DNA from 3 places in the Ruminococcus sp. J1101004sp1_RTP21198st1_B9_RTP21198_201120 genome. Region 1 is predicted to be linked to each of the others. Evidence: riboswitches for the same ligand, from Rfam matches in the RefSeq annotation. Region 1 holds a riboswitch; each other region holds the start of a gene.

Region 1 (7,386 bases):
GTCGATGCGAAAACAGGCGAAATTAAGATCGGTTCTGCCCGCATTATCCGAAATGCACTGCCGAATGCTACATTTATTGGCTTCACCGGAACGCCGATTTCTATGAAAGACCGCAACACTCGTGAAGTGTTCGGTGACTACATAGATATTTATGACATGACACAGGCGGTTGAGGATGGTGCTACCCGTCCGGTATATTATGAAAGCCGTGTTATCAAGCTGAAACTGGATGAGCAGACTTTGAAGCTCATTGACCAAGAATATGACATTATGGCAAAAAATGCTGATTCAGAGGTTATCGAAAGGAGCAAAAAAGAACTGGGGAAGATGGAAGCCATTCTTGGCAATGAGAAAACTATCAACTCCCTTGTGGACGATATTTTGAATCATTATGAAAATTATCGTGCGAATCTGCTCACAGGTAAGGCAATGATCGTAGCATACTCACGCCCTATTGCCATGAAGATATATGAGCGTATCTTGCAACTTCGTCCCGGATGGACGGATAAAGTTGCTGTTGTTATGACAGGTAGTAACAAAGATCCAGAAGAATGGAATAAAATCATCGGCAATAAACACCATAAGGATGAGCTGGCAAAGGAGTTTAAGGATAATGATAGTCCGCTGAAGATTGCCATTGTCGTGGATATGTGGCTTACAGGATTTGATGTGCCATCTCTTGCAACCATGTATGTGTACAAGCCGATGCAGGGGTATAATCTGATGCAGGCTATTGCCAGAGTAAACCGTGTATTTGGAGATAAGGAAGGCGGTCTGATTGTCGATTATGTTGGCATTGCTTCTGCATTGAAGCAGGCAATGAATGACTACACTACTCGCGATAGGAAGAATTACGGTGATACCGATGTTGCCAAGGTTGCATATCCGAAGTTCCTTGAGAAACTGTCTATCTGTCGGGATTTGTTCCACGGTTATGATTATTCCAAGTTTATGACAGGTACGGATTTGGAGCGTTCCAAGGCAATCAGCGGTGCGGTCAACTTTATTGTCGCTGTGAATAAAGAACAGGAACGAGAGAATTTCCTGAAAGAGGCATTGCTGCTCAGGCAAGCATTGTCGCTGTGTTCCTCTCTGGTAGAAAAAGAGCTGCGTGTGGAAGCGGCATTCTTTGAATCCGTTCGTGTGCTTGTTACAAGATTGATGAATCAGGGAGAGGGGAAGAAAATTTCTCTGCCAGAAATGAATGCTCGCATTAACGAGCTTCTGAAAGCCAGTGTTCAGAGCGAAGGCGTCATTAACCTTTTCTCAGATATAAATCAGGAATTTTCGCTCTTTGATCCAAAGTTCCTTGAGGAAATCTCTAAAATGAAGGAGAAAAACCTTGCTGTAGAGCTGTTAAAAAGGCTGATTGCGGAACAGGTGCAGATTTACCGTCATACAAATGTGGTAAAATCGCAGAAATTCAGTGAAATTATACAGCGTGCTATGAATACGTATTTGAATGGAATGTTGACCAATGAACAGGTTATTGAAGAATTGCTGAATCTGGCAAAACAGATTGCGACAGCTCATAAAGAGGGAGACAAGCTTGGACTGACTGCTGATGAACTGGCATTTTATGATGCGCTGACAAAGCCGGAGGCCATTAAGGATTTCTATGAAAACGAAGAACTGATTGCCATTACAAAGGAACTGGCAGATACACTGCGTAAGAACAGAACAATAGATTGGCAGAAACGGGATTCTGCCAGAGCGAAAATGCGTATGATGATTAAGCGGTTGCTCAAAAAGCATCGCTATCCGCCGGAAGGAATGGATGATGCAGTGCAGACCGTGATGACACAGTGTGAGCTATGGACAGATAATAATGATATGGAGAATTACGCTGAGAATAGCAAGGTGTATACCTATTCTCCGAAAACGGAATTGGGTATGGTTGCTGAAGACACGGCACCGTATGGGAAATAGATGTATAAGTAAGTAAGGGGATGCCTATATTATATTCAAAATCAAAAACATTGTTAAAGAAATATCTTTACTTTATTTAAGAGGCAAGTTATAATAGCAATGCTTAAAAGAATAAATGTGCCAAGTGCTGAAAAATATATAAAATTTATACTATTTTCAGAAGAGGGAATCAGGTGAGAATCCTGAACGATCCGGTCACTGTATTCAGTTATGCCACATTCATATCCATTGCATTTTTATGTGAGAAGGGAATGGGGATTTAAGCTGTAAGCCAGGAAACCTGCTTGGTTCATAGAAAGAAACTTCCGTGTAAAGTGCTGTCTTTCGTATCATGTTTTTTTGTGATGCCCGCTTTTCATGGAAGCGGACTTTTTTTCTTTTAAAAACAGAAATTCAAAAGAAAAAGTGAGGAGAAAAAGCATGAAAAACATGAAAACAGCAGCAGGAATGTTATGTCTGGCAGGAATTCTCAGCCTGGGAATGGGAACAACTGTATTTGCGGAGGATGGAGACAGCCATTATCCCGTAACGATCACAACCTACAATTACGAGAATGAGCCAGTTGAAATGACTTTTGAGAAAGCTCCGGAGAAAGTATTTGCCTATGCAAACTCTAACGTAGAAGAGCTTCTGGCACTTGGTCTCGGTGATAAGATCGTAGCAGCCTGCGGCCTGGACGGTGATGTGCGTGAGGATTTAAAAGATGAATTTGACAAGATTCAGTATATGGATACCAAGCCATCCAAAGAGGAAGTTGTTGCAATGGAGCCTGATTTTATTGCGGCATGGTATTCTTCTTTCAGTGATGACTGGCTTTCTGATGTAAGCTTCTGGCAGGAGAGAGATGTAAATACATACATGTCCCTGAACAGTTCTGCAAAGGGACCGGCTTCTGAGTTCCCACGTACAATTGAAGACGAATATGAGGATATCCTGAACCTTGGCAAGATCTTTGATTGCGAAGACAAGGCAGAGGAAATCGTTGATCAGATGAAGGGTGAGATTGATAAAGTAAAAGAGCATGTGGAAGGAACAGACCCGTTATCCGTAGCCGTTCTTGAGGATGAGGGAGATTCCTTCCGTGTATATGGAACAGAGACACTTGGCGGAAATATTCCGGAGACACTTGGTGCAGAGCTGAAGCTTGGTGCAGAGAACTCTGAAAACGTTGGTGCAGAGGATCTGATTGCAGCTGATCCGGATGTATTATTCATGATCAACTATGATGGATTTATGACAGCTGATGAGGCAATCGCTGATATTACAGATAACCCTGCATATGCGAGCCTTTCTGCAGTTAAGAACAACAAAGTATTCTCTGTAAACCTGAACGAGGTATACTGCAGCGGTGTCAGAACCTATGATGGAATTATGACATTTGCAAAAGCATTATATCCGGATCTGTACGAATAAAATGAAAAGAAAACCGGATTTTAAAAATGGAATTTTTCATGGAAAGCCGATCTATGTGCTGGCGGTGATATTACTGACTGTGCTTCTGGTGATATCCATTCTGACTGCAGTTACCATTGGTTCTGTAGATCTTTCTGTGAAAGATGTGTATAGTGTAATTTTGTATAAAGTGTTTGGAATCGGGGATCCGGAGGTTTATGGTGTAGGAGCCATGTCTGATATTGTGTGGTTTATCCGCCTTCCCCGTATTCTTCTTGCAACAGCCGTTGGCATGGGTCTGGCAGTTGCAGGTGTGGTAATGCAGGCCATTGTGAAAAATCCGATTGCAGATCCGTATATTCTGGGTATTTCCTCTGGTGCATCTCTTGGTGCAACAGTGGCAATCTTTCTTGGAGTTGGAGCCGTATTTGGCTCCAACTCTATTGGAATCTGCGCATTTATCGGAGCTTTCCTTATTTCTGTACTGGTACAGATCACTGCAAATATAGGAGGCCGGGCAAATTCGGTCCGACTTCTGCTTGCAGGTACAGCACTTGGAAGTGTGTGCAGTGCATTTTCAAACTTTGTTGTCTATATTGCGGGCGACAGAGATGGAATCCAGACAGTTACTTTCTGGCTGATGGGAAGTCTGGCAGGCGCGAAATGGGAAAATCTGGCTGTGATTATTCCCTGCGTTTTTATAGCAACCCTGTTTTTCTGCACCCAGAGCCGTATTCTCAATATGATGCTGCTTGGAGATGAGGTATCCATCACATTAGGAACTGACCTGCACAGATATCGTCAGGTGTATCTTGTAGTGACAGCACTGTTGATCGGTTTTGTGGTATATTCCGCAGGTATCATTGGATTTGTAGGACTCATTATTCCTCATGTGGTACGAATGTTCTTTGGAACCGATCACAAGAAAATGCTTCCACTGTCAGCACTTAGCGGTTCCATTTTCTTGATCTGGGCAGATGTTGCTTCCAGGATCATTATTCCCAAGAGTGAAGTCCCAATCGGAATCCTGGTATCCATGATCGGAGCACCTTGCTTTATTTATCTGCTGGTACGCAGATCTTATGGATTCGGAGGTGAGAAATCATGAAACTGACAGCTTCTGATATCCATGTGGAGCTTGGCGGAAATGAGATTCTTAAGGGAATTGACGCAGCCATAAAGGAAAAGGAATTTGTAGGAATTATAGGACCAAACGGAAGTGGAAAAAGTACATTGCTGAAATGTATTTACCGTGTACTTAAGCCAGATACCGGCGTGATCATGCTGGATGGAAAACCGCTGAACGAATATAAGGTAAAGGATTCTGCAAAAGCACTGGCAGTGGTGTCCCAGCACAATTACTATAATTTTGAATTTTCCGTACAGGAAATTGTAATGATGGGAAGGGCTCCTCATAAGAAAACCATGGAACGGGATAATGCCGAGGATTATAAGATCGTGGAAGAGTGTCTGGAAAAAGTGGGAATGCTTCCCTATCGGCACCGTGTTTTTTCCAGTCTGTCTGGCGGTGAGCAGCAGCGAATCATTCTGGCAAGAGCTCTGGCGCAGAAAACTGACTGTCTGATCTTGGATGAGCCTACCAACCATCTTGACATCAAATACCAGCTCCAGCTTCTGGATATTGTAAAAAGTCTTGGGGTCACTGTGATCGGTGCTTTGCATGATCTGAATATTGCAGCAGCATACTGCGACCGGATCTATGCCATGAAGAACGGTCGTCTGGTGGCTTGCGGAACTCCGGAAGAAGTCATTACAGAAGATTTTATACATATGTTATATGAAGTAGATGCAACTGTAAAAAAGGATGAATACGGCATGCTGAATGTTACATACCATCCTTTGCATGTGAAAAAATAAAGGAAAAGTGGAGGAAATCTGAATGAGCGATACAGCAAAAAAAGGGATCCTTGTAGTCAGCTTTGGCACCAGTCACGAGGACACCAGAGCAGTGACCATTGATGCAATTGAAAAAGAAATTGGAGCTGCTTTTACAGATTGTAAAGTTTATCGCGCATGGACAAGCAAGATGATCCTTGCCAGAATTGCAAAGAGAGATCATATTCACTATGACAATGTGACAGAAGCAATGGAGCGTATGAGAACAGATGGAATCACAGAGGTGATCGTCCAGCCTACGCATGTAATGAACGGTGTGGAAAATGACCTTATGAAAAAGGATGTTCTGGCGTGTGCGGATCATTTCCAATCTGTGAAATTCGGAGCTCCTCTGCTTACAACAGAAGAAGACAATAAGTATGTGGTGAAAGCGATTGCAGATGAGTTCCCTGTAATTAAAGATAAGGAGACGGCACTTGTGCTTATGGGGCATGGAACCGAGCACTACGCAAATGCCGTTTATGCCGCACTGGATTACAGGTTCGAGGATATGGGATATGAAAATGTGATCGTAGGAACTGTGGAAGGTTATCCTGAAATTGACCAGGTCCTGAAACAGCTTGGAAAATGCAGGGTAAAAAAAGTGGTAATCGCACCGTTTATGATCGTTGCTGGTGACCATGCGAAAAATGACATGGCAGGAGAGGAAGAAGACTCCTGGAAAAATATCATCAGCAAAGCTGGTTATGAAGTGCAGACAGTTCTGAAAGGACTGGGGGAATATGAAAGTATTCGAAAACTCTTTGTGGAACATGCGAGGGAAGCGGTATGATTTAAATTGGGACACTGACCTGCCTTCACTCCAATAATGTATGTGCCAGAGTGGGATGCCTGAAGGCCTTTCAGAATCGCAGTGACTTTTTTGATGGATATTCTCCGGACACACTTCTGGGAGCAATGATGACCTGTAATGGATGCAAAAGTGCAAACCCCAAAGAACCGGATGTAGATGAGGGAATTCTGGAAAAAATAGACAGGCTGGTCAGCGAAGAAATTAAGGTGATGCATGTGGGAGCCTGTCGTCTGGACAGGGAGAAAAAAGAGTGCCCACGAATTGCCAAAATCTGTGAGATGATAGAATCCAGGGGAATCCAGGTGGTAAGAGGAACTCACAGAGAATCCTGAAACAGGATAGAGAAATCGTATAGGGGAAACTTCCAGGCAGATTGTGGAAAATAGTCTGTCTGGAAGCTTTTTTATTGCTGTGTTTTGCCTGGCTTTATTGACAATATACGCAGGAATTAGTAAAATGAGCGGTGGCAGAAAATGATATTTAAGGAGAATTACATAAGATGAGTATTTCTATGATTGGAATAGACCATAGTATGGCTCCCGTAGATATACGAGCCTTGTTTGCATTTACCAGAAAAAATGCAGGGGAGGCTATGGAAAAATTAAAGGAACAGCCGGGAATAGACGGCTGTATTATTCTTTCTACATGCAATCGCCTGGAGGTATGGGCAAGTGTAGATGATACGGCAGAGCTTTCTTTATACAAAGAGCTTTGTAAACTGAAAAACATTAATGATGATCAGTACGAGATATATTTTACAAAGCGTGAAGGCCATGCTGCTGTGGAACATCTGTTTTACCTTGCATCAGGTCTGAAATCCCAGATACTTGGAGAAGATCAGATTCTTACTCAGGTAAAAGATGCACTGGGAATTGCCAGAGAGCATTTTACAACAGATGGAGCCCTTGAAGTGCTTTTCCGAATGGCTGTAACAGCAGGAAAAAAGATTAAAACTGAGGTGCCATTTTCTCATGGAAATCCGTCTGTGATCCATCAGGCGATAGAAATGCTTGACAGACAGGGCTATTGCGTACAGGATAAGGTCTGCATGGTGATCGGAAATGGGGAAATGGGAAAGGTTGCAGCCCAGGCTCTTATGGAAGCCGGTGCAGATGTGACTGTAACCGTGCGTCAGTATCGCAGCGGAATGGTGAATATTCCATTTGGATGTAAACGAATTAATTATGGCGAAAGAATGGACTATCTGCCTAAGTGTGATCTTGTAGTCAGTGCTACGGCAAGTCCGAATTTTACTTTGCGTGAGGAACTGTTTGAAAATCTGGAACTGGAAAAAAGTATTGTTCTCATTGATCTGGCAGTTCCAAGGGATATTGAACCGGAGGTTGGAAAATTCG
Region 2 (7,386 bases), on a different contig from region 1:
CTGATTGCGAGAACGAGATCGCATATGCACAGCAGCAGGCTACTGAGTATGCGAACCTTCTGGAACAGCAGCAGGCAGAAATTGAGCAGCTTGAGGCAGAACGCATTGCCGCAGAAGAAGAGGCAAGACGCCAGGCAGAGGCAGAGGCCGCAGCAGCTGCTGCTGCACAGGAAGCAGCTCAGAGCGGAGATAATTCCTCTGAAGATGTTCAGTATGATGAAGACGGAAATGTTGTAAGCGGTTCTTCTGATGGATCTTCTGATTATGAATATGATGAGTATGGTAATGTAATTGATACCGACAATACAGTTGATTACAATTCCGATGCAAGCAGCTCCGACAGTTCCTCAGATAGTTCTTCTGACAGTTCCTCAGCCAGCAGTTCTTCTGGTTCCGGATCTTCTGTCGTATCCTATGCAACACAGTTTGTTGGAAACCCATATGTATGGGGAGGAACAAGTCTTACCAGTGGCGCTGACTGCTCTGGCTTTGTGCAGAGTGTATACGCGAACTTTGGCGTAAGTCTTCCAAGAACATCTTATGAGCAGCAGAATGCCGGATATGAAGTATCCTATGCGGATGCTCAGCCAGGCGACCTGATCTGCTATGGCGGACATGTTGCAATCTATATGGGAAATGGACAGATCGTACATGCATCCAATGCCAGAGATGGCATCAAGGTCAGCGATAATGCTGCATACAGAACGATTACTTCTGTAAGACGTCTTGTGTAATCTGAATAAATGAATTTGTGAGCCCTTTCCGGAGATGAAAATCCGGAAGGGGCTTTTTTTTTCTGGAAATAATGTGGAAAAGCAAAGAAAAAAGAAGTATAGTAAGAATAAAAGTATTGTCTGAAAATCGTAACATAAATATTTTTATATAGCCAGATGAGAGGAAGAGAAAAATGCTGAATCATTATCAGATGAAGGAAATTCCATATTTAAGAATATTAGGAAGAACGAATGGCAGTCTGGAGCCTGTAACACTATTTTGGACCGCCTCTGGAATTGAACTGAATGTAAAAGCAACAGAAATATGGGTGAAAATCCGCTCCGATTATGATGCCTTTGAGCCATGGGTGGATGTGATCATAGATGGTGTATTGTCCCAACGGCTTATGGTAAATAAGGGAGAACAGGAAATCTGCCTTTTCCGTAATATGGAAATGGATAAGGTAAGAAATGTAAAGCTTCTTCGTGATACCCCTGCGTTTCCCACAGATGAAAAAACATTGCTTCAGCTGCTGGAGGTTGAAACTGACGGTGAGTTCTTACCTCTTGAAATACCAAAGCTCAGATTGGAAGTAATCGGGGACAGCATTACCTCTGGTGAGGGTGGCAGCGGTGCAGGAGAAGAAATGACATGGAATTCCTTTTGCTTTAATGCTGTGGATAATTATGCATATATGGCAGCAAAAGAACTGGGCGCGGTGTACAATTGCATCAGTCAGAGTGGCTGGGGTGTTTTCTGTTCCTGGGAAGGAAATGAGCAGCAGGCAATCCCGCTATATTATGAGCAGGTATGCGGTCTTTTGAATGGAGAAAGAAACAAACAACTGGGTGCTATGGAAAAATGGGATTTCCAGAAGTTTCAGCCTGATGTGATCGTGGTGAATCTGGGGACAAACGACGGCAGCGGCACGAAGAATATGGACAGGGTTGGAAAGGCTGTGGAAGACTTTTTGAGGAAACTGCGCATATGTAATCCGGAAAGCTATATTCTGTGGTGTTATGGAATGCTGGGAGATGGAATTTCTACGACGCTTGAGAAAGCGGTGGGGAATTATAAAAGAAAAACAGGGGATGAGCGCGTAGAATTTGTGAAGCTTCCGGATACACTGGAAGGAGAATTTGGATCAAGGCAGCACCCGGGGCACAGATCTCATGAAAAAACAGCGAAAATCCTGGCGGAGAAGATTCTGGAGAAAATGACGTTACTGGTCACGCTGTGACCAGTAACGCGCTTCGCGATGCACAGAAAGACGAACCTTCTTGTGACAAGCACAAGAAGTAGCGTTTGCTGCGCAAACTTAATTCTCGGGTTTTCTGTGAACTTTGTTCACAAAAAACACCTCGCGGAACGTTGCCAGTAAACAGTAACTCTGGTTGATAAAAAAATAACAAAAATTCTTTCAAAGGGTTGACAAAGACAGTGACCGGTGGTACTATGATGTCAGTATAATTCCATAGTGAACATATTAAGTGCTGACAGCTACAAGCTGGCAGAAAGAGGGAATCAGGTGAGAAACCTGAGCGATCCGGTCACTGTAACAGAGGAGCGAATCTCATAGTCCATTGTGCTTGCGCATGAGAAGGAGAGATGATGTGATGATCCTGGAGCCAGGAAACCTGCTTGGTATGGCGAGGTTAAACTTCCGATGAAAGTGTAACAACCAGTTTTGGGGAATCCGCAGCCCTGAGATGTTGTCCGCTTTTGTGAGTGGACATTTTTTATGGAATGATCGCCTGTTCAGAAGAATTATACAGATTAAATGGCAGGCGATACTACTTCGGATGAAACCGTTCCCTCCGCGTATATATGAACGGATCATATTCTACCCCGGAGTAGCATCGCTCCCTCTTAAATAATGATGATCCAGAAGCCGCATATGCGGTATTTTTTTTACACTTTTCCAGAGCATGCTTGAAGAATCATTCCCGCAATTTCCCGCAAATTGTGACGTACATCTTGCAGAAAAACTTTTTCAAACACTCTCTGGCCGTATTCTATTCCTGTAAGCGGGATTCTTTTTTAGCATTTGATTTTTGGGCATTACGAAATAGAATATAAAGAATATTTTGCTTTGAGTTGTATGAGATAAGGAGAGAAATATGGAGAAAAAATATTGGGAAGACAAAGAATACGCTTATTTCAGTCATAAAAAATGTGAGTATTTTCCCTGTCATAGAGGAGCTGATCCGGAGGACTTTAACTGTCTGTTCTGCTATTGCCCGCTTTATGCCCTTGGAGACAAATGCGGCGGAAATTTCAAATATAATGAGAAGGGATTTAAAGATTGTACGAATTGTCAGCTCCCTCATAAGAAGAAAAACTACGGTTATGTGACAGGAAAATATCAGGAACTTGCTGCGATGATGCAGAAAGTAAGAGAAGCAGATCATAAAAATGAAAATGAGTAATCAAAGAAATAAGTATAAAAAACTCTCCGGAATATATACGAAGTTAAGCTTACGTATTTATATTTCTCGGAGAGTTTTTGCGTAATGCAAAATTCCATTGGAATTCTGCAAGCTGGGTCCTTTTTATCGTATGCTTAACAGCATCTTTAATTTCGGAATCTGGTTGTTGAGAATCAGACCCTCTGGAAACATAGCATTATGAACGAAATCAGCGGCATAAGTGAAGTCTCCAATATGCTCTGTTCCATGACTGTCACTGGAAAGCACGATTGGAACCAGATACTTCCGGCAACAGGACAGAATCTGCGCGCAGTTGGCCTGTGTATCGCCCCGATATCCGTAAGGCGCCAGGGAAGCTTCGTTGATCTCAAGGAGAACACCGTTTTCACCGGCAGCCTTTACAACTGCGTCGTAATCTATGTCATACTGGGGATTATCAATGTGTCCCAGGATCTTTATAACCGGATTCTTCATTACGTTCAGAAAAGCAGCAGTATTTTCTTCCCTGGTCTTTGGCCGGAAATTCTGATAATGCATGCTGGCGATTGCGTAGTCCAGCTTATCAAGAAGCTCCTGTGGCAGATCTGTTTTTCCATCGGTATCCAGAATGTTCAGTTCAATTCCATATAATAATTCCACATCGAAACGCTTCCTGGGCGAATAGATCAGGCTTCGGAAATAAGAAGAAGTTCCGGCAGCTAGAGTGGCTGGTCCGTGGTCTGTGATTCCAAGAAGCTTCAGCCCTTTTTGAGAAGCAGCCTTTGCCATGTCGCTGATGGTGCAGGTTGTGCCGTGTCCGCTGGCAATGGAATGTGTGTGTATATCAGAAAGATACATAAAATCATCTCCTAGTCAAGATTACGTGAATATATGCAGCTGGTAATTTCACTATAAAAGTGTTTTGAAAAGCCATTTACAGTTAACTTTAGTATGCCAGAGGGCAAAAAACATGTCAATCATAAATAAGAAAAAACAGAGAAAACAAATAAAAACAACATTGCACTACAAGAAAAACCACATATAACATGCCAGGAAATGTTGCTTTTTGTTGACACTTGGAAAGCAGAAAGGTATAATCAAATCAGAAAATAAAACTCTTTATTCAGGAGGAGAAAATGGGATACACAGATAATATGTCTCCGGAAATGAAACAGAGAATCGTACAGGAGCTTGTACCAGGCAAGCAGATTTCCCTGGCACATATCATTGCCAATCCGGATAAGATTCTTTACACCAAGCTGGGTCTTGATCCGTCGCTGGACTACTCAAGAGCGGCCATTGGGATCATGACTGTAAGTCCGGCAGAAACTGCTATCATTATGGCAGATATTGCGATGAAATCATCTGGCATTGAACTGGGGTTTGTTGACCGTTTCAGCGGAAGCCTGATCATCACAGGTACTGTGTCGGAAGTAGAAGCTTCTACCAGCGCAATTATGGACTATGTGGGAAATAAACTGGGCTTTACTTTATGCCCCATTACAAGGACTTGACAGAATATGAAGAAACTTGTTCTGATCGGTCGCAGCGAGGCTGGAAAAACTACTTTGACCCAGGCCCTGCGTGGTGAAAAAATACATTATCATAAAACACAATATGTAAATAATTTTGATGTGATCGTAGATACGCCAGGAGAGTATGCCCAGACGAAAGGTCTGGGACACGCCCTGGCGTTGTATACATATGAATCAGATGTGGTAGGTCTGCTGGTATCTGCCACGGAACCTTATTGTCTTTTTCCACCTTGCATTACCTGTATGGCCAACCGTGAAGTAATTGGAATTGTTACCAAAATCCACAATCCGGATGCAAATGTAAAACTTGCCACGTCCTGGCTGGAGCTTGCCGGCTGTAAAAAAATCTTTTATGTAGACTCCAGGCAGCAGGAGGGCATTCCGGAGATTTTGGAATATCTCAGGGAAGATGGCGATGTAATGCCGTGGGAAAAAGATGCCTCTGATCCGGTGAATTAGAAAATACCTGCCAAATGGGGAAAAACAGTAAAACCACGAAAAACAACATAGCAACCCAGAAAAAAATCCACATAAAACAACATAAAACAACGGAAAAACCTTGACTTATAATGTGGAATGGTGTAAACTTACAACATAACCTAAAAAGTAACAGGCTAGCTATGCCTAGCCATGATAAGTTACCCGGTGCGGTACTATAACATACATAATCCACCGCACCTGAATGTGCTTAAGGAGGAAAAAAGCATGGTAAACGAATACGAAATCAAAAAACAGATTTGCGACATCGGAAGAAGAATCTATAACCGCAACATGGTTGCAGCAAATGATGGAAACATCTCTGTAAAACTGAATGACAATGAGTTCCTTTGCACACCTACTGGTGTATCCAAAGGCTTTATGACTCCAGAGTTCATCTGTAAAGTAGATGCAAAAGGAAATGTTCTTCAGGCTAACCCGGGATTCAAACCATCATCTGAGATCAAGATGCATATGAGAGTATATGAGAAGAGACCTGATGTAGGATCTGTTGTACATGCGCATCCAATTTATGCAACATCTTTTGCTATTGCTGGTATTCCGCTTACCCAGCCAATCATGCCAGAGGCAGTTATCGCTCTTGGATGTGTTCCGATTGCTGAGTATGGTACACCTTCTACAATGGAGATCCCGGATAACCTTGAGAAATATCTTCCATACTTCGATGCAGTTCTTCTTGAGAACCACGGAGCTCTTACCTGGAGCACAGACCTGAACGCTGCATACATGAAGATGGAGTCCGTAGAATTCTATGCACAGCTTCTGTATCAGAGCAAACTTCTTGGAGGTCCGAAGGAATTTGATAAAGAGAACATTAAGAAACTTTATGAGATCCGTCGTAAATTCGGTATGCCTGGAAAACATCCGGCAAGCCTTTGCCAGAACAAAGATGGCATGAACTGCCATAACTGCGGTGGAGCATGTCACAATGAAGACTACAAACAGTTCCCAGGATATCAGTATGATTTCGTTGGCGGTAACTGCGATGCTCCGGCAGCAGATACAGCTAATGCAGATGCAGAGTTAGTAGCTAAGATTACCAAACAGGTTATGGCTCAGTTAGGACTGAAATAATCAGAAAATATAAAGGCTGGCAGCTGTGGGAAAATCAGGCAGCTGTGGGCAATTGTTAAGGAGGAACAATCTCATGCCAATCAGCGAGAGCATGGTACAGGATATTGTACAGGAAGTTATGGCGAAAATGCAGATTGCAGATGCTCCGGCCGGTAAACATGGAATTTTCACAGATATGAACGAGGCCATTGAGGCTGCGAAAGCTTCCCAGAAGATCGTTCGGAAAATGTCCTTGGACCAGAGAGAAAAAATTATTACCTGCATTCGAAGAAAAACAAAAGAAAATGCAGAAATCCTTGCACGTATGGGCGTTGATGAGACCGGAATGGGAAATGTAGGAGATAAGATCCTGAAACATCATCTGGTAGCAGACAAGACCCCTGGTACAGAAGATCTCAGCACTACAGCATGGTCAGGTGACAGAGGACTTACTCTGATCGAGATGGGACCGTTTGGCGTAATCGGAGCAATCACTCCGTGTACGAACCCAAGTGAGACCATTCTGTGCAATACAATTGGTATGCTGGCAGGTGGAAATACAGTTGTATTTAATCCACATCCGGCAGCAATCAAAACCTCTATTTATGCGATCAATCTTTTAAATGAGGCATCCCTGGAAGCAGGTGGCCCGGACAATATCGCAGTAACAGTAGAGAAACCTACATTAGAGACAAGCAATATTATGATGAAACATAAAGATATCCCGCTTATTGCAGCAACAGGCGGTCCTGGCGTTGTAACAGCAGTCCTTTCCTCTGGAAAACGTGGAATCGGCGCTGGCGCGGGAAATCCTCCGGCAGTTGTAGATGAGACAGCAGATGTAAGAAAAGCTGCTCAGGATATCGTAAACGGATGTACATTCGATAACAACCTTCCGTGTATCGCAGAGAAGGAAATCGTAGCAGTTGCTTCTATTACAGATGAGCTTATGCATTATCTGGTAAGCGAGAATGACTGTTACCTTGCTTCCAAAGAAGAGCAGGATAAACTTACAGCAGTTGTTCTTGCAGGCGGCAAGCTGAACCGTAAATGCGTTGGACGTGACGCAAGAACATTACTTTCCATGATCGGAGTAAGTGCTCCTGCAAATATCCGCTGCATCGTATTTGAAGGACCGAAGGAACATCCACTTATCGCTACAGAGCTTATGATGCCGA
Region 3 (7,386 bases), on a different contig from region 1:
TTGAAGATATAGAAACTCCCACATTTGAATATTTCGAAGTGTTTAGTAAAGAAGTGGGAACCATTCCCTCCAGGGAGCTTTATAAATTTTTTGACAGAGAAGGTAATACCCTTGTTCTTCGACCGGACTTTACACCGTCCGTTTCCAGAGCCTGTGCTACCTATTTTAACCCTGAAAAAGAAGTAGTAAGTCTGTGTTATACAGGCAACACTTTTATCAATAATTCCAGCTTTCGCGGAAGATTGAAAGAGACAACCCAGATGGGCGTTGAGCGTATGGGCGATGATTCACCGGAAGCAGATGCAGAGATCCTGGCTATGACGGTAGAGTGTCTGCTTGCAACAGGACTTACCGAATTTCAGGTAAGCGTTGGACAGGTTGATTATTATAAAGCGATTTTTGCCCAGACAGGCATGAGTCAGGAAGAGGAAGAAGAGCTTCGGGAGCTGATTTCCCAGAAAAATTACTTCGGTGTGGAAGAGCTTGTAAAGAATAAGAACATGGATAAATCCCTTGCAAGAGTTCTTTCCCAGCTTCCTCAGATGTTCGGATCGACAGAAGTTCTGGAAAAAGCAAAATCCCTTACGGACAATCCACAGGCATTAAAGGCTGTTGCTCGTCTGGAAGAAATCTATGAGCTTCTGAAGGTTTACGGCTATGAGAAATACGTTACTTTTGATTTTGCAATGTTAAGCAAATATCATTACTATACCGGAATCATTTTCCAGGCTTATACCTATGGTACAGGAGAAGCGCTGATCAAGGGCGGCCGTTACAACCAGCTGATGAAACATTTCGGCAAGCCTGCTGCATCCATCGGGTTTGCCATTGTAGTAGATAACCTTCTGATGGCTCTTTCCAGACAAAAAATCGAAATGGAGGAAGAGGAGGGCGTTACGGTTATCACTTACCGCAAAGAAAACCGTATCCAGGCAATCCAGAAGGCCAAAGAGCTTCGCGCCCAGGGCAGAAATGTAGCCCTTCGTCCAGAGAAAGTAACTAAGGTTTGTGAGGTGGAATTATGAGATATCTGACTTTTGCCCTTACCAAGGGAAGACTTGCAGACAAAACCCTTGCCATGCTTGAGAAAATCGGGATCACCTGCGAAGAGATGAAAGATAAGGATTCCCGTAAACTGATTTTTGTAAATGAAGAATTAAAGCTTCGTTTTTTCCTTGCCAAAGGACCAGATGTACCTACATATGTAGAATATGGCGCAGCTGACATCGGAATTGTCGGAAAGGATACGATCCTGGAAGAAGGCCGTAAGCTTTACGAGGTAATGGATCTTGGATTTGGAGCCTGCCGCATGTGCGTTTGCGGACCTGAAAGTGCAAAACCCCTTCTGAATTCAAACCAGCTGATCCGTGTGGCAACCAAATATCCAAACATTGCCAAAGATTATTTCTATAATAAGAAGCATCAGACTGTGGAAATCATTAAGCTGAATGGTTCTATTGAGCTTGCACCTATTGTAGGTCTTTCTGAAGTGATCGTGGATATCGTTGAGACCGGAAGCACACTACGTGAAAATGGACTGAAGGTGTTAGAAGAAGTTTGCCCTCTTTCTGCAAGAATGGTTGTAAACCAGGTAAGCATGAAAATGGAAAATGAAAGAATCAGTAAGCTGATTGAAGATTTACGAAAGGTAATCTGAAATTACTGTTTTTTCTGGAATAAAATAAAATTGGAAGGATCGATCACAATGCGTACAGTAAGATTAACAAAAGAATCTACCAAAGATATCCTGGAAAATCTTTTAAAACGGAGCCCTAATAATTACGGCAAGTTCGAAGCAGCAGTAGCAGATATTCTTGCAAATGTAAAAGAAAAAGGGGATGAAGCTCTTTTTTCTTACACAAAAGAATTTGATAAAGTAGAGGTAACTCCGGAAACCATACGTGTAACCGAAGAGGAAATCGAAGAAGCCTATAAAGCAGTTGATGCATCCTTATTAGAAGTTATCCGCAAGGCACTTGTAAACATCCGCAGCTACCATGAGAAACAGCGTCAGAACAGCTGGTTTACCAGTACCGAAAATGGCACCATGCTTGGTCAGAAAGTAACACCATTAAATCGTGTAGGTGTTTATGTTCCAGGCGGAAAAGCAGTTTATCCTTCTTCTGTTTTAATGAATATTGTGCCGGCAAAAGTGGCAGGAGTACCTCACATCGTTATGACCACACCTCCTGGAAAAGACGGTAAAGTAAATCCATCCACTCTGGTTGCTGCCAAAGAAGCAGGCGCTGATGAGATCTACAAAGTTGGTGGTGCACAGGCAATCGGAGCACTTGCTTATGGTACTGCAAGTATCCCAAAGGTAGACAAGATCGTAGGACCTGGCAACATTTTTGTAGCCCTTGCAAAAAAGGCTGTTTATGGACATGTGAGCATTGATTCCATCGCTGGTCCAAGTGAGATCCTTGTCCTTGCAGATGAAACTGCAAATGCACACTATGTAGCAGCAGATCTTCTTTCTCAGGCAGAACACGATGAGATGGCTTCTGCAATCCTCATTACTACCAGTACAGAACTGGCACAGAATGTAGAGAAAGAGATTGAAGGTTATCTGAAGGTTCTTTCCAGAAAAGAGATCATCGAAAAATCTCTGGAGAATTTTGGATATATCCTTATTGCAGAAGATATGGATGAAGCAATTGAAGCAGCGAATGAGATTGCTTCGGAACATATGGAAATTGTCACTAAAAACGCTTTTGAGGTAATGATGAAGGTACGAAATGCAGGCGCTATTTTCATTGGAGAGTACAGTTCTGAACCTCTTGGTGATTACTTTGCGGGACCGAATCACGTTCTTCCTACCAACGGAACAGCTAAGTTCTTCTCCGCACTTTCCGTTGACGATTTTATTAAGAAATCCAGTATTGTATATTATTCCAAGTCTGCATTACAGGAAATCCACAAGGACATCATCCAGTTTGCATCCTCAGAGCAGCTAACTGCACACGCCAACTCCATTGCAGTCCGCTTTGAAGAGGAAAATAAAAAGGAGCAGCCATGACAAGAGAAGCTACTGTTGAACGAAATACAAAGGAAACTAAAATTGCCATAAAGCTGAATCTGGACGGATCCGGAAAAAGCTGTCTGGATACAGGTGTGGGATTTTTCGATCACATGTTAGATGGCTTTACCCGTCACGGACTTTTTGATCTGGATATAAAGGTAAAGGGTGATCTTCAGGTTGACGATCATCATACCATTGAAGATACGGGAATTGTTCTTGGCACAGCTATTAAAGAAGCGGTTGGAGACAAGAAAGGAATCAGGCGTTACGGAAGCTGCATCCTTCCAATGGATGAGTGTCTTGTGCTTTGCGCCATTGATCTTGGGGGACGCCCGTATCTTTCCTTCGAAGGTGCGTTTACCAGTGAAAAAATTGGAGATATGTCCACAGAAATGGTGAAGGAATTCTTTTACGCCATTTCTTATACGGCAGCCATGAATCTTCACATTAAGGTTCTAACACCGGGAAATAATCACCATATGGCAGAAGCCATGTTCAAAAGCTTTGCAAAGGCGCTGGATATGGCGGCAGCTTATGATCCTCGTATTACAGATGTGCTTTCTACGAAGGGAAGTCTCTAAGGGCAGAATAAACAGAAATACAATTAAGACGATATGATATATGCCACTTGTTTTCATTTTTTCCAATTGAGCATGAAAGCAGGTGGCATAATTGCAGAAAAATTTTTCATAAAGGAGTATTAAAAATATGGAACAGAACCAATTAAAGTCCAAAATGTCCTGGTCAGATTTTAAATTAAACAGTGACGGCATGGTTCCGGTTATTGTGCAGGATTACAAAACAGACGAAGTTCTTATGCTTGCGTACATGAACGAGGAATCATATCTAACCACTCTGAAGCTGGGAAAAATGACTTACTGGAGCCGCAGCCGCAACGAGCTCTGGACCAAAGGACTAACCTCCGGTCATGTTCAGTATGTGAAATCATTGACTATTGACTGTGATAATGATACAATTCTGGCAAAAGTAGAGCAGGTAGGGGCTGCATGCCATACCGGAAACCGGACATGCTTTTTTACCCCATTGCTCTAAAGCCTGTTTGAAAAAACATTTCTGCAATCTGCACACCCACTTTGCGGTATATTTTGCAGAAAGCCTTTTTCAAACACGCTCTAAAAAAGACTGCAAAAGGTAAAATTATTACATGAAAAAACAAGTGAAAAACGGTGTGATCAAAGTTCTGGTCATGTTTCTGATTCTCGCAGGTGCGTATGGGTTGTGGTGTCATTTTCTCACAGATAATGTAATCTGGAAGAAGCTTAAAATAAACGGCATATCTATTCAGGGAATGAGCAAAGAAGAAGCCATTGACGCAATTTCAAAAGATTTTCAGGAAAAATATAAGGACACACAGATGACCATTACCCTGAACGGAAAGAACTTTAAGGTATCCATCTATCCAGTTCTCGGTCTTGATGTAAAATCAATTGTAGAAAGTGCCTATGCTCTTGGGCATGGTTCCTGGTTTACTCATGGAACTGACCGCATCGAACTGATGAACAGCAAGACAAAGGAAAAAGTCACCCTTATGCCGGAAGCCCGAAATAAAGACGAACTGGACAAGATTCTGGAGGATGCCGGAATTTCAAAGGGATCCACCACTATACAGACTTCCTGTGAACTTACAGATACAGAGCTGGTTATCACTAAGGGAAAAACCGGAATCGGTCCGGATATGGATGCACTGAAAGAAGCGATTCTAAAAGCAATTTCCATAGAAGATTATGAAGCTGTTATCGAATGTCCTACTATGAAGACACCGCCAGAGGAACTGAATCTGGAAGCCTATTATGAAAAAGTACATACAGAAGCCACAGATGCTTCTCTGGGGAAAAATAATGAAATTATTCCGGCAGTTACCGGAATTTCATTTGATGTAAAGTCAGCTGCAAAGAAGCTGGAAAAAGCAAAAGAAGGTGCAGAGATCACCATTCCCCTTGAAATTACCCTGCCCGAAGTTTCTACAGAAGAGATAGAAGCCCTTCCTTATCTGAACCTTCTTGGTACTTATACTACATATGGTGGCGGTACCGAAAACCGTGTTGCCAATTTGAAGCTTGCCGTGGAAGCCTGTGATGGGGTGGAGCTTCAGCCAGGGCAGATTTTTTCCTACAACGATACTTTAGGTCCCCGTACAGAGGAACGGGGGTACAGGGAAGCAACTGTAATTGTAGGAGGCGAACACGCCCAGGATATCGGAGGCGGAATCTGCCAGATTTCCACTACGTTGTTTATGGCATGCCTGCAGTCTGATCTGACCATTGTTGAGCGTCATAATCACGCTGCCCGCATTGATTATGTTGAGGACGGTCTGGACGCAGCAGTGGTGTGGGGAGGTCAGGATTTCCGTTTTCAGAATAATACTGCTTATCCAATTAAAATTGAAGCCTCTTACGATGAAAAAGAGGAAGCCGTAACGGTATCCATTTACGGAACCAAAACTGACAATAATACGGTAGAAATTACTACAGAGCATTCCGATCCAAACACCTGTAAAACCTACCGCAGTGTCTACGATGAGAATGGAACACTTCTCCGTACGGATGAAGTTGGGTACAGTAAATACAAGCAATAACCCTATAAATCTATTGATTTCGACATAACGGTCTGCTATAATGAGGTGAATTGAATAAATCCGTTTTCAGTGCCAGACATATCTGTTTGCTAGAGCGTACAGATTGTTTTTCAACACGCTCTAAGAGGGAATCAGGTGAAAGTCCTGAACGATCCGGTCACTGTAAACAGGGAGTAGAATCCAGTGAAACCATTGGCATATTGCTGAGAAGGATGGATTCTGTGTTGATCTGTAAGTCAGGAAACCTGCTGAATTCGTTTAATGAAAGCTTCCGAAGAAAGTACTTCATTCTCATTAATATATTTGATAATACAATATATTGAATTTTTAGTGCCTGTTTTCTCAGAGGAAGCAGGCATTTTTTTGAAATAATCCTGTCAGAATTGCCCATTGTACAAACAGGCTCCAGAAGCAATTGGGATTTATTCAAATTATAAAATAATAGGAAGAATCGAGGAAAAAGAAATGAAAAGAAATTCAAAACGCTTTCTTGCACTGTTCCTTTCCGTCGCCATGACGGTCACTCCTGCTGTACTTACACAGGCAGAGAATGAGGATGCAAATGTACAGATTTCTGTTACACCAACTCCAGAGACAGAAGCGGAGAAGACTGCAGTTGCTGCAGAGACTCCTGTGCAGGAAAACGTAACAACTGAAGAAGAAAACACCGAAACTACAGCAACTCCGGCAGCCGGGGACGCCTCCGCTGTGGAAGAGACACCTGCAGTTACAGAAGCACCTGCCTCTGAGACCACTCCTGAGGTTACTGCATCACCTGCTGAAGAAAGCAAAAATGAGGAAGCAGAAGCTCCACAGCCTACAGCTGCACCAGAAACAACAGAAGAGGGCAAAACCGAAGAGACAGATAAACCAGAAACAAAGCCAGAGGATCTGAACCCAGATGGTTCCAACATGACCATTGACAAGGAAGATAACAGTGCATATAAAATGCTTAAAATCAAAAGCTCTTCTGCTGAATTAAATGGTGATAAAATTAAGATAACCCTCAATACTGACGGAAAGAACTATGAGAAGCTTTATCTTGGTTCTAAAGAAGATCCTGACGAAGCAAAAAATGCAGCAGCAATCGTTGGTACAGAAAATGAAGATGGTTATACTTTCATTTTTGAGGTTCCTGCCAGTGAACAGGTCCAGACTTTCAGCATCGTACCATTTTCTGTGAAAAATCAGAAATGGTACACAAATATGGCTTTGAAACTGAACGTTCCAGGAATGAAAGCCCCGGAACCAACAGCTACTCCAGAGCCAACTGCAGCCCCTGAGCCAACTGCCACTCCACTGCCAACTGCAGCTCCAACCCAGGCACCAGCCCAGAATGAGATTACAGATGCCGGAATCAAGCTTGTAAAAGAAAACGGTGATGAATTTGCAATGTTCGTAATCACCGGTTCCACTGTAAAGGTTTCGGAGGATAAATATATTGTCACACTTTCTACCGCAAAACAGAATTATGACATGATCTATCTTGGCAGTTTCAATGACTCCGATAAAGAAGCAAATGCCATCAAAGGAGTTGAAAACAGTGCAGGAGGCTATACCTACACCTTTGAAGTTACTGCAAGCAAGGAAGCTCAGACAATAGCAGTCGTTCCTCATTCCAAGAAGAGCCAGAACTGGTACGCAAAGGGTATATTGACGATTACCGTACCGGCAGTTCCAGGATATGGAGAGGCTGCTCCAACACCAGAACCAACTGTTTCTCCGGCGCCTACCGAAGCACCGGTTGAGACTCCGGCACCAACCGGAA

Evidence for each region. A riboswitch is a leader RNA that binds a small molecule or an ion and turns the genes downstream of it on or off. The one in region 1 is predicted to bind cobalamin.
Region 2: it holds a riboswitch for cobalamin, as region 1 does, so the genes downstream of both, AB5618_RS02875 (DUF6783 domain-containing protein) here and AB5618_RS12855 (ABC transporter substrate-binding protein) in region 1, are expected to answer to the same signal.
Region 3: it holds a riboswitch for cobalamin, as region 1 does, so the genes downstream of both, AB5618_RS16270 (hypothetical protein) here and AB5618_RS12855 (ABC transporter substrate-binding protein) in region 1, are expected to answer to the same signal.

What each region holds. Positions count from the first base shown of each region.
Region 1 is NZ_JBCOMI010000017.1:70,994-78,379, forward strand. It holds gene AB5618_RS12850 (type I restriction endonuclease subunit R) at 1-1,929, shown strand, start outside; cobalamin riboswitch at 2,035-2,232, shown strand; gene AB5618_RS12855 (ABC transporter substrate-binding protein) at 2,350-3,342, shown strand; gene AB5618_RS12860 (iron ABC transporter permease) at 3,344-4,429, shown strand; gene AB5618_RS12865 (ABC transporter ATP-binding protein) at 4,426-5,199, shown strand; gene AB5618_RS12870 (sirohydrochlorin cobaltochelatase) at 5,222-6,010, shown strand; gene AB5618_RS12875 (CGGC domain-containing protein) at 6,025-6,363, shown strand; gene hemA (glutamyl-tRNA reductase) at 6,531-7,386, shown strand, end outside.
Region 2 is NZ_JBCOMI010000003.1:75,160-82,545, reverse strand. It holds gene AB5618_RS02885 (NlpC/P60 family protein) at 1-734, shown strand, start outside; gene AB5618_RS02880 (GDSL-type esterase/lipase family protein) at 908-1,954, shown strand; cobalamin riboswitch at 2,186-2,374, shown strand; gene AB5618_RS02875 (DUF6783 domain-containing protein) at 2,643-2,741, shown strand; gene AB5618_RS02870 (cysteine-rich small domain-containing protein) at 2,835-3,143, shown strand; gene AB5618_RS02865 (phosphatase) at 3,267-3,980, opposite strand; gene AB5618_RS02860 (BMC domain-containing protein) at 4,259-4,636, shown strand; gene AB5618_RS02855 (EutP/PduV family microcompartment system protein) at 4,643-5,116, shown strand; gene AB5618_RS02850 (class II aldolase/adducin family protein) at 5,363-6,229, shown strand; gene AB5618_RS02845 (aldehyde dehydrogenase family protein) at 6,303-7,386, shown strand, end outside.
Region 3 is NZ_JBCOMI010000027.1:24,050-31,435, reverse strand. It holds gene hisZ (ATP phosphoribosyltransferase regulatory subunit) at 1-1,025, shown strand, start outside; gene hisG (ATP phosphoribosyltransferase) at 1,022-1,657, shown strand; gene hisD (histidinol dehydrogenase) at 1,706-3,019, shown strand; gene hisB (imidazoleglycerol-phosphate dehydratase HisB) at 3,016-3,603, shown strand; gene hisI (phosphoribosyl-AMP cyclohydrolase) at 3,731-4,075, shown strand; gene AB5618_RS16275 (VanW family protein) at 4,188-5,618, shown strand; cobalamin riboswitch at 5,684-5,886, shown strand; gene AB5618_RS16270 (hypothetical protein) at 6,084-7,386, shown strand, end outside.